One region of the Patulibacter brassicae genome, then DNA from elsewhere that is predicted to be linked to it. Evidence: riboswitches for the same ligand, from Rfam matches in the RefSeq annotation. Region 1 holds a riboswitch; each other region holds the start of a gene.
The links. A riboswitch is a leader RNA that binds a small molecule or an ion and turns the genes downstream of it on or off. The one in region 1 is predicted to bind cyclic di-AMP.
Positions count from the first base shown of each region.

Region 2: another riboswitch for cyclic di-AMP. It lies ahead of SK069_RS17100 (M23 family metallopeptidase); the one in region 1 lies ahead of SK069_RS05275 (peptidoglycan DD-metalloendopeptidase family protein).
Region 3: another riboswitch for cyclic di-AMP. It lies ahead of SK069_RS00775 (NlpC/P60 family protein); the one in region 1 lies ahead of SK069_RS05275 (peptidoglycan DD-metalloendopeptidase family protein).

Region 1 is NZ_JAXAVX010000002.1:57,489-62,777, forward strand. It holds gene SK069_RS05265 (glycoside hydrolase family 26 protein) at 1-598, shown strand, start outside; gene SK069_RS05270 (glycoside hydrolase 5 family protein) at 776-1,909, shown strand; cyclic di-AMP (ydaO/yuaA leader) riboswitch at 2,013-2,166, shown strand; gene SK069_RS05275 (peptidoglycan DD-metalloendopeptidase family protein) at 2,174-4,591, shown strand; gene SK069_RS05280 (DUF4352 domain-containing protein) at 4,689-5,289, opposite strand, start outside.
Region 2 is NZ_JAXAVX010000012.1:96,575-101,863, forward strand. It holds gene SK069_RS17085 (fenitrothion hydrolase) at 1-214, shown strand, start outside; gene SK069_RS17090 (hypothetical protein) at 211-963, shown strand; gene SK069_RS17095 (hypothetical protein) at 1,032-1,268, shown strand; gene SK069_RS17100 (M23 family metallopeptidase) at 1,354-2,169, opposite strand; cyclic di-AMP (ydaO/yuaA leader) riboswitch at 2,169-2,298, opposite strand; gene SK069_RS17105 (AAA family ATPase) at 2,872-3,846, shown strand; gene SK069_RS17110 (S8 family peptidase) at 3,839-5,289, shown strand, end outside.
Region 3 is NZ_JAXAVX010000001.1:161,007-166,295, forward strand. It holds gene SK069_RS00755 (nucleoside 2-deoxyribosyltransferase) at 1-385, opposite strand, end outside; gene SK069_RS00760 (DUF7065 domain-containing protein) at 598-1,494, shown strand; gene SK069_RS00765 (DUF3159 domain-containing protein) at 1,557-2,264, shown strand; gene SK069_RS00770 (DNA topoisomerase IB) at 2,277-3,323, opposite strand; cyclic di-AMP (ydaO/yuaA leader) riboswitch at 3,438-3,593, shown strand; gene SK069_RS00775 (NlpC/P60 family protein) at 3,599-4,417, shown strand; gene SK069_RS00780 (acyl-CoA dehydrogenase family protein) at 4,640-5,289, shown strand, end outside.

The sequences.
Region 1 (5,289 bases):
CGCTGATGGGTGGGCGGTCTGGCGTCGGACGGTCGTCGTCCTGCGCCACGGCCCGGCCGCCCGCTGCGGGGCCAGCGGCCTCTACGCGGTCCGCGACGGCCGCGCGCGGCAGCGGATCGGCATGGGCGCCGTGCAGGGCGGCGCGGTCGACCTCAGCGGCCGCTGGATCGCCTGGGTCCAGTACCGCCCGACGCCGTCGGGCTCGGTCACCCAGCTGCACGTCACCCGGCGCGACGGCCGCCCCGGCTTCGTGCTGCTCCGGCGCGACAACACCTCCCGCCGGGTCTTCGGGATCCCCGAGGTCGAGCTCGACGGTGCCCACGCCTACGTGCGATGGACGCAGACCGGCGACCGGGGTGCGGAGGGCATCCAGCGGATCCCGCTCCGGGCCGGCGCGGCGTGCTCGGAGGACCGCGACTTCGCCGCGGCGACCGAGTACGGGACGACGGTCGACCTCACCGGCCTCGCCGTCGCCGACGGGCGCATCGAGTACTCGCTGTCGCGGGACCGCGCGCCGACGCTCTTCCGCCGGTCCGCGCCCCGGTTCGTGCCGGCCGCCCCGGGGCGCTACGGCGCCCGGGGCCTCGGCTGCGGCTGATCGGCGAGGGCCGGTTGACTAGCATGGGAGGTCCCCCGACCGCGACGGCGCGCGAGCTGCCGCCGTCCGGTGCCGGGCCGCGTCGCGCGAGCGGCGGCCCGCATCCCCCGACCCGTGCCCCTCGGCCAGAGATCCCGCCGTTCGTGGTCCGTTCGTCGATCTCGCGACGAACACCGCATGCTGCGCGCGTTCGCCGCCGACGTCACGCTCATGAGCCGGTGGAAGCTCCTCGTGCTGCTCGTCGCCGTCGCGGCGACCATCGTCGTGGCGACGCGGACGAGCCCCGTGGCTGAGGCCGGTCCCCACCGGGCCGCGACCATCCGCTTCGGGATCTACCCGGGTGGCGACGCGGGCGCCGTCGACGGGGTCGCTCGCGCGCCGGAGGTCGACGAGGGGCAGCGGCTGGCGATGATCCGCCGCCTGCGTGCCGGGCGGCGATCGTTCGTCCTGCACGAGTACGCGGCCTACCACGACGCCGGCTCGATCGAGGGCGCCCGCATCCACCTCGAGCGGGTGCTCGCCGACGCCGCGGCCACCGGCAGCCAGGCGGAGATCGTCCTGCGGTACCAGCCGACGGCCCGCGACCCCGCGGTCGACCTGCCCGGGTACGAGCGGTTCGTCCGCGCGGTCGTGCGCGAGTTCGGCGGCCGCAGCGGGCTCGTCGGCGTGCAGATCACGAACGAGGCGAACGTGCCGGGTGCGCCGGACGCCGCGGACGGCGACTTCCCCGGGGTGCGCGACGCCCTCGTGCGCGGCGTGAACGCCGCGGCGGAGGAGCGCGCGGCGCTCGGTCGCCGCGGCCTGGCGATCGGCTTCAACGTCGCCCGGGACGCGCGGACGCCGGACTTCTGGCCGCAGCTCGCCCGGACGGGCGGGAGCGGGTTCGCCCGCAACGTCGACTACGTCGGGCTCGACATCTACCCGGGCACGTGGCCGACCCAGGTCAAGCGCCCGCCGAGCCCGCGGGCGGTGCGCACGACCGTTCATGGGGCCCTGCGCAAGCTGCGGCGCGACATGGTGCGCGCGGGCCTCGGGCGCCGGGTGGCGGTCCACCTGTCGGAGGCCGGCTACCCGACCGGCCCCGGTCGCAGCGAGGCGGTGCAGGCGAAGGTCATGAAGGCGGTCACGGACGCGGCGGTCCAGGCGCGCACGCGCTACGGGGTCTCGGACTTCCGCTGGTTCGACCTGCGGGACGCGGACTCCAGCAGCACCGACTTCCAGCACCAGTACGGCGTCCTGCGCGACGACCTCGTGCCGAAGCCGGCCTTCGCCGTCCTGCAGCGCGCGATCCGGCTGCACGGGGGTCGCTGAGCCGGCGAGGACCTGGCGCGCCGGCGCTGGTCGCCTTAGGCCGCGGTGAAGATTCGCTCAAGTGCCGCAAGGCCGCTTGCAGCTGCGCTACGGTCCTCCGCGGACCGAGAACCGGCCGAGCCGCGCGTTCGACGCGCGGGCGGGGGAACCACTCGCGGCCTTCCGGGGCCGCACGGGGCGAATCGCCGCAAGGCGTAGCGCGACTCCTGAAGCGCGAGCCCGTCAGCTCACCTCGTAGGCCCGACGCAGGAGGACACGTTCGGCATGACCGGGCAGCAGCAGCGCGATCTCGCGCGGGCGGACCACTGGCGCACCTCACGGGAGCGATCCCGCCAGCGCCGCGACCGACAGGCCGCGAGCACCCCACGTGCGCACGCGGGGGAGACGACGGGCCCGCGCCGCCGGCGCGCCGGCTGGCGGCCCGAGCGCGATCCCGCGCTCGCCGAGGCGCTGGCGACCGCGACCGACGTCGCCGAGCCGACGGCCGGCTCGGCCGCGCTGGACCTCACCACCGACGAGCTCGCCGCCGCGCTCGACGCGGTCGGCGCGCCGGATGCGCCCGGCCGTCGTGACCTCGCGGACCCGAGCGTCTGGCAGCGCTCGCTGTCCTGGGCCCGCGACCGGCGGGTCACCGTCCCGCTGCAGCGCGTGCGCGAGCGCCGTCGCCGCAAGGCCGCGCTGGCGATGAGCCTCGCGATGGTCGGCTCGACGGCCGGCCCGGCGGTCGGTGCGGCCACGGCCTCGTCGACGTCGGGCGACACGACCTCGGCGACCGACGACGCCGGCCGCACGACGATCGGCAGCCTGACCTCCGCCGTGAGCGACGACGGGCGCAGCCGCCCGGTCCTGCTCGTCGGCTCCACCGGCGACGAGGTCCGCGACGTGCAGCAGCGGCTCGGCCTGCAGGCCGACGGCCACTTCGGCGCGACGACCGAGTCGGCCGTGAAGCGCTTCCAGCAGCAGCGCCAGCTCAACGCGGACGGCGTCGTCGGGCCGCAGACCTGGACGGCGCTGCTCAGCACGCAGCGCGCGTCCGTCCGCAGCAGCGCCGCGCCGGCGACGGCCCTGAAGGTCGTCTCGGCGGTCCGCACCGCCGACGGCGGGCAGAGCGTCGTCCTGCAGCGCCAGACCGGCGGGCACGCGAAGGCCACCGGCGACGGCGGTCCCGTCCGCACGGCCGAGCGCGCGGACGCCGCACCGGCGTCCTCGAGCGCGAAGGGCAAGGGCGGCTCGGCGTCGAGCGGCTCGGGCTCGGGCTCCGCCGGCGCGAGCGCGGCGGTGGGTGGCGCGGAGGGCAGCCCGGCCGCGCCGCCGACGACGAACGACGACTCCGGCACGGCGACCACGCCGAGCACCGCCGACGAGGGCGGGACCGCGAGCGGGTCGAGCACCGTGAAGCCGGTCAACGGGACGGTCTCGTCGAACTTCGGGCCGCGCGGCGGACGGCAGCACGCCGGCATGGACATCGCGGCGGCCATCGGGACCCCGATCAAGTCGTACATGGCCGGCACGGTGTCGTTCTCCGGGTCCCAGGACGGCTACGGGAACATGGTCTGCGTCGACCACGGCGCGGGCCTGGAGTCCTGCTACGCCCACATGTCGAAGAACGCGGTCGCGAAGGGCTCGAAGGTCCAGGCGGGCGACGTCGTCGGCTACGTCGGCATGACGGGCCGCACGACCGGTCCCCACCTGCACTTCGAGGTCCGCAAGAACGGGACCGCCGTCGACCCGGCTCCGTACTACCGCACCGCCGGCACGGCGAAGGCGAGCGCCCGGACCGCGACGGCCGAGGGCGGCGCCGCGGCGACGGCGACGCAGGCCTCCGCCACGGCGTCGTCGGCGTCGCTGCAGAAGGCGTCGCTGGCCACCACCGGCGGCGTCCAGCTCGAGCGCTCCGCCGCGGATCCGGCGACGGTCGACGCGGCCCAGCAGCAGGCGCTGCTGGCGGCGCAGGCCGGCGTCGACCCGGCGCAGGCCGCGGCGGCGGTCGCGGCTGCGGACGCCGTGGCCGAGGCGACCGCGGACCCGGCGGCGACGCCGACCGAGGCCGGCGCCGCGACGGCCGACGCGGCCGCTCCCGCGGGCGAGGCACCGGTCGACGGCACCGCCGAGGCGGACGACGCGTCGACGGCGACCGTCGACGCGACGGCGACGGTCGACGCCCCGTCCGGGGCCGAGGATGCTGCCGGCGCCACGGATGCGACCGCGGCGCCGGAGGCGGCGACCGCGGAGTCGCCCGCGACGCCGGAGCCCGCGGCCGAGACGGCTGCGCCGGAGCCTGCTGCGACGCCGGACCCCGCGGCCGAGACGCCGGCGCCGGAGCCCGCGGCGGAGTCGGCTGCGCCGGAGTCGGGTGCGGCGCCAGAGCCTGCTGCGGCGCCGGAGCCCGCGGCGGAGACGTCCGCGCCCGAGCCTGCTGCGACGCCGGAGCCCGCGGCGGAGACGTCCGCGCCGGAGCCTGCTGCGACGCCGGAGCTCGCGGCGGAGACGTCCGCGCCGGAGCCCGCGACGGAGACGGCTGCGCCGGAGCCGGCCACGGCCGCGCCCGAGGCCGCCGTCGAGGCGTCGGCGTCCGGGCCGACCGCCGCCCCCGAGCCGGCGGCGACGCCGGCGCCCGCGGCCGACGCCGCGACCCCGTCGTCCGACGCCGCCGCGCCGCAGGCGGCGGCCGTCGCGGGTTGAGCCCCGTCCCGACCCGACCGGCCGCCTCGCGCGGTCGGTCGCGCCGGTTCCGCGCCCGCCGGCCCTCGGCGGGCGCGTCGGCGGGCGCGGCCGGGCGTCAGTCCAGCGACGGCAGGGTGATGTACCCGTGCCCGTCGCCGAAGCCGAGCTCGTTGAACCGCAGCGCCGGCTTCTTGCGCAGCACCGACCGCGGGACGTCGTAGACCACGGTGCCGGTCGTCGTCGCGTCCGGGCCGATGTCCTTGAGGAAGAACGGCTCCTCGCGCGCGCCGACCGCGGCGATCGTGCCCTCGCTGTCGGGGTCGTACGTGTTGCCGTCGACCTCGAGCTGGAAGACGCGGTCGGTGAGCGTCGCCGACTCGTCCTTGTCGGAGCGGACCCGGATCTTCGCGATGACGAACACGCCGTCGGCGCGCTCGCCGAGGCCGTACTCCTGGTCGCCGAGCGTCTCGGCGGTCCGCACGCCGACGAGGCGGTAGTACAGCGCGTCGACGCGGACCTGACCGTCGGGGCCCACCCGCGGCGTGCAGTCGCTCGTGGCGCTCGTGCCGCAGCCGGCGTCGTCCTTGTCCTTCCCGTCGCCGTCCTCGGCCTTCCCGCTCCCGGAGGCGTCCTCGCGAGTCTCGCTCGTCGTCGCCTTGTCGGCGTCGCCGGACGACGAGGGCTCGTCGTCGCCGCCACCGGCGACGGCGCCGATG
Region 2 (5,289 bases), on a different contig from region 1:
CGGATGGACCATCGACTACGACGTCCTCTCGCCCGACGCGACGTGGTACCTGCAGGTCGTCGCACTCGTCGGAGGCCACGTCGCCGGGCTCGTCGCCGCGCACGACACCGCCCTGCTCACCTTCCGTGGCGCCCGCTCCGCCGTCCGGTCGCAGTACTGGATGCTCGCGGTCATGGTCGCCTTCACCTCCCTCGGACTCTGGCTGCTGTCATGACGATCACCCACCCCCGCGACACCGACCACCCTCGACGAGCCATCGACGCCAGGACTGGTGCGAAGCGGCCGACGCACCCCGCACGCGCCTTCCGGGACGCGATGACGCTCCCCGTTGCCGCCGCGATCGTCGCGTTCGCCCTGCCCGCCGCAGCGCGCGCCCACGGCGGGATCGACATCGCTGAGGGCGGCGACGGAGGCACCCGGATCCTCGTGCAGGGCTCGGCCGCCGGGCCGGGCGAAGTCGATCTCGCCACGACCCTCGACGGCCCCGGGAGCGGGGAGGGGTCGCGCGTCGTGTACTGGGTCAGGCCCACCGGCAGGACCAGGTCGGTCCGCATCGCCACCGACCGCGACGAGGGCGGCACGCACCACGCCGAGATCCCCACGGCAGGACGCGGCTCCTGGCAGGACTGGGACGTCTCGGCCTACGTCACGCTGAGCACCGGGCGACGCCTGCGCGTCACCAACGATCGCAGCAGCCCGCCGGGCCCGAACCGGCCGGCGCGGCCGCGTGCGCGCCCGACGGCCACGGTGACGCGGACAACGCCCGCCCCGTCGACCAGCGCAGCGGCCGCCGCCGTGGAGGAGGACATCGAGGACGTCTCCGGCCAGAGCGACGGCGTTCCCGGCTGGGTCCTCCCGAGCCTGGTCGTCCTTGCGTTGGCGGGCGGCACGGCGGTGGTGATCCGCAACCGCCGGTTGACCGATGACGAGGAGCCTTCCGACGGAGAAGGAGGATCCCGATGACGCGCTCTCGGCGACCGCGCGCGCCTCGCCCTGCGCCGCCGCCTGCGCGGGCGGTGCGCAGCGGCCCCGTGGACGAGCCCCCGGCGCGCCGCGGACGCCTCTTCTGGATCTGCCTTCTGGTCCTGATCGAGGCCGCCGCCTGGAGCGTCGCCTCGATCGTCACGGACTCGGGCACCGTTCGGATGCTCGTCGCGCTCGCCGTCGGGGGCGGATTCGTGCTCCGCTATCGCGATCACATCTGGGGGCCGGACTGGCGGGAGCAGCTCGCCGAACCTCGGGCCCGTCAGCCGAACCGGCGTCGTTAGCATCTGGCGGTAGCGCGGGTGCGCGCGTCGGAGCCCGCACCCAGTCGTGCGCCTGCGGGGGGCCCGGGACCGGACGAACCGGTGATCAGCGGGCCGCGGCGCCGGACCACCTGGTGAGATCCCGTTGGGGATCCCGGGGCTTCCCGCCCTCGTACCAGCCAGGGGCGCTCCAGAGCTCGAAGTGCAGCAGGCAGGTGGTGGCATTGCCGGTCTCGCCGACGGTCGCGAGGGCCTGACCGGGAGCGACCGGATCACCGGGGCGCAGGTCGGGCTTCTCGCGCAGATGCATGTACACCTGGTCCTCGCCGGACGGTGTGTCGGTGACGACGAGGTAGTTACCCGCCGCCGTCTGGCGCGCGTTCGTCTTGACGCGCCCCGCGGATGCTGCGGCGACCGGTACGCCGCAGCCCGCGAGCAGATCGACGCCCTGGTGCGCACCACCGCGCTCGCCGAAGCCCGTCCGGGCGCCGCCGAACCGCCACGCGCCCCGGATCGGGAAGGCGTACCCGGCCACCGGCGCCGTGGGAGCGGCCGCGGCGCGGAGGCGCTCCTCCACCGCGGTAGCGAACGCGAGACGCATCGCGCGGAGGGTCTCGAGATTCGGTCGCCCGGTCCGCTTCAGCCGCTTGCGCGTCTGGTATCGCCGCAATGCGGACCGCGTCCCCGGTCCGAGGACGCCGTCCGCGCGAACGCCGATGCGGCGCTGCACGCTGCGCAGCTGGCGGCGAGTCAGACGGACCGTCCGCGTCCGGGACGGGGCGGCGGCGGCCGCCGTCGACCCGACGGTGCTCGTCGCCACGGTGGCGGTCGTTCCGCCGCTGTCGGACCGCGCCGCTGTCGGCCCGATGAGACACACCGCCATGGCGGTGAGGACGACGTGGTGAACCGTGGGGCGAAGCATGCTTCTCTCTCGTCGGCCTACGGGGTTAGCTGACGGGCTGGCGCAGGAGAGTCGCGCCTCCACGACATCGCGTGGACAAGCCCCGAGATCCTCGGGTCCCCCGCTCCCGGGACACGGTCCGCGAGATTCGGCGGCGCCCACTCTAACGGCCGCGGCGCGAGTCAGGAGCAGGCGCCCGGACCCGGAGCCGAGCAGACTCGCGCGGCGCGGCGAGCTCGGCTCTCGCGTCTGAGGAATCGACCGGCGCGCCTGATCTCGACGCCGGGTGCTCGTCAGCGCCGGTCGCCGGCGCGTCGCCGCGCCGGTCCGCCGCCGCGACCGTGCGGGATACTGGGACGCGCGATGAGCGGCCGGATCCAGCGCGAGCCGTGAGACCCGACGCGGCCGGTTCGCCGCACGCGCGCAGCGCGAGGTGGCGGTGAGCCGCGAGGCGTTCGAGAGCACGATCGAAGGCCCGCACCGCGTCCGTCGAGGGCGCAGACGCCCTGCACGCGCGAACCCCCCGAAGTGACGACCGGCGCGGGCTGGATCATCGGGCAACGGTGTCAGTGTCCGGCCTAGCTCGTGGTCGAGTCGGCCTATCGGCGGAGTTTGGTAATCAGCACCTGCCTTTGGCGCTGATCGCGCAGGTATCGTGGCTGCGAGATCGCGCAGGTATCGTGGCTGCGAAGGCGAAACGCGGCGCGAGAGGAGGCAGAGACGATGGCCGGATCCGGCGAACACATCAAGGCGCTGGTTCGTAGCCACGCCTCCGGCGATGAAGACTCCTTCTACGCCGTCGCCTCGCAGATCGCTGCGCGGGCTGCCCGTCAGGGCCACAACCGACTGGCGTCCGATCTGAAGCGGACGATCGACGCGTCTCGCCGAGCACCCGTTGCGACGAAGGGCTCGGTCACGTCGTTGGCTCAGCCGCGGGGGGATCTGGCGGATCTCGTCACGGCGAGCTACCCCTCTGTCGGCCTACGCGACCTCGTCGGTCCCTCCCCGCTGCTGGGCCAGGTGCACCGCGTCATTGCCGAGCAGCGCCAGCGTCACCGGCTGCAAGAGCGAGGGTTCGCCCCCGCCCATCGCCTCCTCCTCGAGGGTCCTCCCGGGACCGGCAAGACGCTCACTGCGTCCGTTTTGGCTCATGAGCTCTCTCTGCCGCTCTTGACCGTCCGCTTGGAGAGCTTGCTGAGCAAGTTCCTCGGCGAGACCGCCAGCAAGCTGCGCACGGTCTTCGACGCGGTCGAGAGCCAGCGCGCGGTGTATCTCTTCGATGAGTTCGACGCGCTCGGCGGCGACCGGTCCGGCAACGACGTCGGCGAGGCACGCCGCATCCTCAACTCGTTCCTCGTCTTCCTCGAGAACACCGGCCCCGAGAGCCTCGTCGTCGCCGCGACGAACCATCGCGCGATCCTCGATCGTGCGCTCTTCCGCCGCTTCGACCTCGTCATCACCTACGGGCTCCCCGACCACGAGCACGCCACCGCGGTGATGCAAGCGCGCCTCGGGCCGCTCGCCAAGCACGTGGACTGGCAGCTGGTCATCGAGCTCGTCGACGGCCTCAGCCACGCCGAACTGGTCCAAGCCGCCGAGACCGCCGCCAAGCAGGCCCTCATGCGCGACGACGAGCACGTCACCGCGGCGGATCTCGTCGACGCGCTCCGTGTCCGTCAGACCGCGAGCCGTGCCTGATCCCAGCGCGACGTTCCCGCACATCTGGGTCCGCGATCGCGCCCAGACCGAGGAACTCCATCGCCGGGGAGGCGGCGACCGGACGATTCGTCCGGTCGAGCGCCGCGCCCACGGGAAGGCCCGCCTGGGCGAGCTACGGCAGGCGCTCGACGAGTTCGATCGGCTTCGCGACGAGCAAGAGCTGACGCTGGACGAGTTGCGCGCACTCGGGGTCGTCCTCGTGCTCGAAGGAGCCGAGACGGCGTACCGGCTCAAGCTCGACGCGCTCGAACAATTCACGACCCACAAGAAGCGGCTTCCACGGTGGCTGCTGCTGTCGGTCGCTCCTTCCGAAGACGAGCGTCCCGAACGTGCCCAGGTGTGGGTCAGCGATACCTACCGCGCCCAGTTCCTGAAGCGCTTCGAGGACTACCTCGACACAGACACGAAAAAGGGAAACCCCAAGAACCAAGAGCTCGTCGCCAACATCGGGCGGATCCGCCGAGCGGTCTTGGACGACCTCTGGCAGTCCAGCGAACGCCCGCCGATCCACGGCAAGCACTGGTGGGAGCTCTGGTTGCGCCGCACCGACGACGCAGCCGAGCGCGTTCGCCGCTATGCCGAAGTCATAGGGGCACCGCTCGCCGTCCGCTCGCTCGAGCTCAGCGACCGACTCGTCGTCTGGATCCAAGCGCGATGGGACGACCTCCAGGCACTGCCGTTCACCGACGTGCCACTCGCCGAGATCCGCCGCCCCGAGTTCGTCGACACGATCGACGACCTTCCAGACGACGAGCAAGACGACCTCACCACCGACCTCGTCAGCCGCATCCAACCGACAAGCGACCCCACGGCACCTGCGGTCTGCCACCTCGACACCGGGGTCCGGCACACCCATGCGCTGCTCGCCGGATCGCTGAACCCCACGGACGTCCACAGCGTCGTCGGATCACCCGGCGGCAGCGACCCTGAGAACCACGGCACCCCGATGGCCGGCCTCGCGCTCTACGGATCGCTCGACGACCTGCTGCTCACGACGAAGCCCATTGCCCTCCACCACCGCCTCGAGTCGGTGAAGTTCCTGCCCGACCCCGGACGACCGCAAACGGACCCGTTGGCGTACGGACTCATCACCGCGGATGCCGTCGCACAGCCCGAGGCCACAGCGAGGCGCCGCCGCGTCTTCTGCATGCCCGTCACGACCACGCCCGACCGGGGCGCGGGCGAGCCCACGCTCTGGTCCGCGAGCGTCGACGCGCTTGCCGCAGGCGTCGACATCACGCTCGCGGGCAACCAGCTTCAGCTGCTCGGAGCACCCGACCGCAAGGCCAGCCGACTGTTCGTCGTCTCGGCTGGGAACGTCGAGGCACAAGATCTCAAGACCGCGGGCTACCCCGACGCCTGCGATCTGGCGCCCGTCGAGGACCCCGCCCAGGCGTGGAACGTCCTCACCGTCGGCGCCCA
Region 3 (5,289 bases), on a different contig from region 1:
GCGCCGCGACCTGCAGGTTCAGCGGCACGCCCGCCTCGCCGGCCTGGCGCAGGTCGCTGCGGACGCCGTAGCACCGCAGTCCCAGGCCGCACGCGTACCCCACCTCCACGACGGTGCCGCTGTCGGGCTCCTGACCGTCGAGGTGGGCCACGAGCAGCGCGGAGGAGCGGATCGCCTCGGCGTTCCGGCGCCCGACCTCCAGCGCGAACGCCCGCTGCCGGCCGGCCGCGGCGGCGGCCTCGAACTCCTCGGCCGTCGACAGCGCCCACGGGTCGACCGGCTCGACGAGCTCCGCCAGCGCCGGCAGCAGCTCCGTCGCGTACCAGCCGCGCGTCGTCTCCGAGAACCCGAGCGGGGAGGCGACGTAGCAGCGCGGGCGGGGCATCGTCCGAGCCTAGCCTCCCGGGCGTCCGGCGCCGCGCCGCCGCGCCTCGGCCGGCCTCCTCCGGCGCACCCGCGCCCTCGACCCGTCGCGGTCGGGCGCGCTAGGCTCGCGACCACGGCATCGAACATGGTGTTCGGTCGCGCTGTCCAGCGACCTCCGTGCTCGTGCCGGCGACGGCGTCGCGCCGCCGCGACCACGACCGAAGGACGACGATGAGCACCACCGCAGCCGAAGGCACCGACTGGGGGCCGCTGAGCGCGCCGGCGAGGACGGACCACCCGGGCGTCGACACGCCCTGGCGCGACAACATCTTCATCTGCCTCTGGGACCCGGAGCGGGACGTCTCGGCGATCCTCCACACCTCCTCCTCGCCGAACGCCCAGGGCCGTCGCACGCGGTTCAGCGCGCGGCGCGGCCACACCGCCGTCGAGGTCATCGAGGAGCCCGAGCCGGGCACCTGGTCCACGCCCTCGATCCAGGTCGACGGCGGGCCGACCTTCGCGGTGTCCTCGCCGGAGCTCGCAGCCGAGCTCACGACGACGCCGCTCTTCGCGCTCGGCGACTTCACCGGCGACCAGGCGCCGGAGGCCTTCTCCGCCGACACCTCCGCGCCGATCGCGCACTACCAGCGCGCCGCGCGCGTCCGCGGGCGGATCGTCGTCGCGGGCGAGGAGGTGGAGATCGACGGCCTCGGGTTCCGCGACCGCACGTGGGGCTTCCGCGACGAGTCGGCGAACCTCAGCGAGTACTACGGGCACATGTGGGTGTTCCCGGAGTTCGCGCTCAACGCGATGAAGCTCCGCGGCACCGACGGCCGCGAGATGACGCTCGGCTTCTACCTCGACGCGGACCGGGCGGTCCCCGCGAAGGAGATGTCGATCGTGCGCGACGCCGCCGGGCTCCTCGCCTCGTGCCGGGTCGAGCTCGTCGACGGCCGCGTCCTCGACGTCGAGGCGACGAAGCGCCACGGGACGTTCTGGTGCCCGATGGGCTGGACCCGTCCGGGCCCGGTCCTCTCGGCGTACGACGAGATCGGCGCCCTGCGCACCCAGGACGGCGTCGAGGGCTACGGCCTGACCGAGCAGGGGATGGTGCGCCGCATCGGGTGACGCCGGGCGGGACCCGCCGCGCCCGGCGGCGTCGCGGGCCCCGCCGGGTAGCCTCCGCAGCCGTGCCCGAGCCCGAGCCCGCAGCGCACCCCGAGCCGACGGTCGTCCCGCCGGGCCCGGGCGCCGACCCCTCGCGCACCGCCGCCGCGCAGGGCGTCCCGACGTCGATCGGCGACGCCGTCGGCGGGCCGCTCGGGATCGCCGAGTCGGCGCTGCCGGCCGCGGTCTTCGTCGCGGCGTACACGATCTCCGGCCAGGACACGACGGCGGCGGCGATCGTCGCGGTCGGCCTGGGCGTCGTCCTGACGATCGCCCGGATCGTGCGCGGGCAGACGCTGCAGTTCGCGATCTCGGGGCTGATCGGGATCGCCCTGGCGGGGTTCATCGTCTCCCGGACCGGGCGGGCGGAGGACTTCTTCCTCCCGGGACTCCTGGCGAACGTCGGCTACGCGGCGGCGTACCTCGTGTCGATCCTCGTGCGCTGGCCGCTCATCGGCGTCCTGGTGGCGCTCATGACCCAGCAGGACTCGAGCTGGCGTCGCGACCCGGAACGGGTCCGGGTCTTCACCCAGGCCTCGTGGATCTGGGTCGGGCTCTTCCTGCTGCGCCTCGCCGTCCAGCTGCCGATGTACCTCGCGGGCGCGCTCGTCGCCCTCGGCGTGGCGCGGGTGGCGATGGGCATCCCGCTCTTCGCGCTGGGGCTCTGGCTCACCTGGCTGCTCGTCCGCCGGGTCCCGAACCTCCAGGGCCCGGCTCCGGGCGCCGCCTGAGGCGCGCGCGCCTCAGTCGCCGAGGCGCGCGAGGGCGGGGGAGTCCTCGCCCTCGTCGCGGAGCAGATCGCGGACGGCGTCCTCCAGCGCGATGCGCCCCTCCGGGTCGACGAAGGCCTCGGGACCGCCGAGCTCCTCGACCCGCGCCCCGATCGTCCAGCCGCTCTCATAGCGATCGAAGACGCGGGGGTCGACGTAGGACGCGCGCGCGACCGCGGGGGTGTTGCCCAGGAAGAAGGCGACCTCCTTCACCGTGTCGCTGATCGCGCGCCGCCGCGCCGTGCGCGAGCGCGCCTCGTCCTTCATGGCGACGCCGAGCGCGGCGAGGACCGTGCCGTTCCACGTGCGGAAGTCCTTCGCGGTGCAGTCCCCGGCGTGCTCGTGGAGGTACTCGTTGACCTCCTCGGGCCGCACCGGCACCCACCGGCGACCGTCGCGGTAGGCCAGCAGCCGATCGCCGCCGGTGCGCCGGCGCTTCATCCGGCCGACCGCGTCGTGGACCTCGTCGTCGGCGATGACCTGCAGCCGCCGCACCCCGCCCTTGGCGGCGTAGTCGAAGACGAGCTCGTCGTCCTCGAGCACGACGTGGCGCTGCTCCAGCGTCGCGACGCCGTAGGTCTCGTGCTCCTCGGCCGCCTGGTCGGAGCCGATCCGGAAGAACCCGAGGTCCAGCAGGCGCACGGCGCACGCGAGCGCGCGCTCGCGCGGGACGTCGTCCAGGCGGAGGTGCTCGAGCAGCGTGGCGCGCAGCCGGGGGAGACCGGCGGCGAACTCGAGCATCCGGTCGAACTTCTCGCGGTCACGCCGGGTCCGCCACGCCTCGTGGTAGCGGTACTGCCGGCGACCGGCGGCGTCGGTGCCGACGGCCTGGAGGTGCCCGCGCGGATCGGGGCAGATCCAGACGTCCTTCCAGGCGGGCGGCAGGACGAGCTGCTCGATCCGCTCGAGGGTCTCGGGGTCGGTGATCCGCTCGCCGTCGGCGTCGCGGTAGAAGAAGCCGCGCCCGGCGCCGATCCGCCGGATCCCAGGGCCTGAGGGGTCGCTCCGTCGCAGCCGCACCTGGCGCTGCTACCCCGTCGTCGCGGCGCCGACGCGCCAGGCCGAGCGGCGGGGTGCCAGACCGGGCGGTTGCAGGGGGAAGGAGACGCGACGCGCGCGCCGACGGCCCTGCTACGGTGCTCCGAGCCGAATCGCCGGGGGAGTGTCCCGGCGAGCGGGGGATCCACTGCGTCGCGAGGTGCGACGCTGGGGCAAATCCACGTCGTTGGAGGCGCTGCTCTTTCTGCGCCAGCCCGTCAGCTAACCCCGTAGGCCGACGAAAGAGAGCAGCAGACGTGCACGTCCTCACCCGCGCCGGCGTCCTCGCCGGGCTCCTGTCCCTGGCGATCGCCGCCCCAGCCGCCGCCCAGTCGGCCTCCGGCGGTGTCGGCACCGGCACGACGACGACCCCGCCGGCCGGCGCCACGGACGGCACCGGCAGCACCGACGACGGGACGAGCGCCGCGGGAACGACCGGCGCGGTCTCCCAGACGGCGCCGGTGAAGCTCACCCGCTCCCAGACGAAGAGCGTCCAGCGCCGCGTGAAGGTCCGGGCCGACGGGCAGCTCGGCTCGCGGACCCGCTCCGCGCTCAAGCGCTACCAGCGCAAGAAGCGGCTGAACCGCACCGGTCGCCCGAACCTCGAGACGCTGAAGGCGATGCGCCTCGGCTTCGCGAAGAAGATCGAGCGCAAGCTCACCGTCCACAGCGCGACCACGACGGACGGCTCCGCGACGCCCGCCCCCGCCGGCGACCTGTCCGCGGCGATCGCCGCCGCGCGCGAGGCGATCGGCACGCCGTACGTCTCCGGCGGCAACACGACCAGCGGCTTCGACTGCTCGGGCCTCACGGTCTGGGCCTTCAAGCGCGCCGGCATCTCGCTGCCCCGCACGAGCTTCGACCAGTACAAGCAGGGCGTCGCCGTCGACCGGGCGAGCATCCAGCCCGGCGATCTCGTCTTCTTCGACAGCGCCGGCTCGGGCGCCTCGCACGTCGGCATCGCCACGAGCGCGACGACGGCGATCTCCGCCACGACGAAGGGCGTCATGGAGCACTCGTTCGCGAGCGGCTACTGGGACGACCACTACGTCGGCGCCCGGCGCGTGACCGGCTGACCCCCGGCGGCGCGAGCGCGCGCCGCCATCGACTCCTCGCGACCGGCCCGTGCCGGATCGCGCCCGCCGCGGGCCGCCCATCGGGCGGCCCGTCGTCGTGGGCGGAACGCCGGGCGAGGGCCCCGTCCTACCGCCGGTCGGGTTCGGTGGAGCCGTGGTTGCGGGTGCGCTACCCTGGGTATTGACTGACCAGTCAATCCACCTCCTCGGAGACCTGAAGCCATGACCAACGCCCCGACCAGCGAAGAGTCCCGCAAGTTCGTCGAGGAGGCGCGCGAGCAGGACTGGAAGCTCCCGTCCTTCGGCAAGGAGCTGTACCTCGGCGACTTCCGCCTCGACCTGATCCACCCGCTGCCCGTCGAGGACCCGGAGGCCGAGGCCGCCGGCGCGAAGTTCCTCGCCGAGTTCCGCGAGTTCCTCGAGACGAAGGTCGACCCGCTCCAGATCGAGCGCGACGCGAAGATCCCGGACGAGGTCATCCAGGGCCTGAAGGACCTCGGCGCGTTCGGCATCAAGATCCCGAAGAAGTACGGCGGTCTCGGCCACTCGCGCATGACCTACGGCCGCGCCATGTCGATGGCCGGCACCTACCACGGCGCCCTCGGCGCCCTGCTCTCGGCCCACCAGTCGATCGGCGTCGCCGAGCCGCTCGTCATCGCCGGCACCGAGGAGCAGAAGCAGAAGTGGCTCCCGAAGGTCGCCAAGGACCACATCTCGGCCTTCCTGCTCACCGAGCCCGACGTCGGCTCGGACCCCGCCCGCCTGCAGTGCTCGGCCGTGCCCACCGAGGACGGCTCCGGCTACATCCTCAACGGCCGCAAGCTCTGGGCGACGAACGGCGCGATCGCCGACATCGTCGTGATCATGGCGCG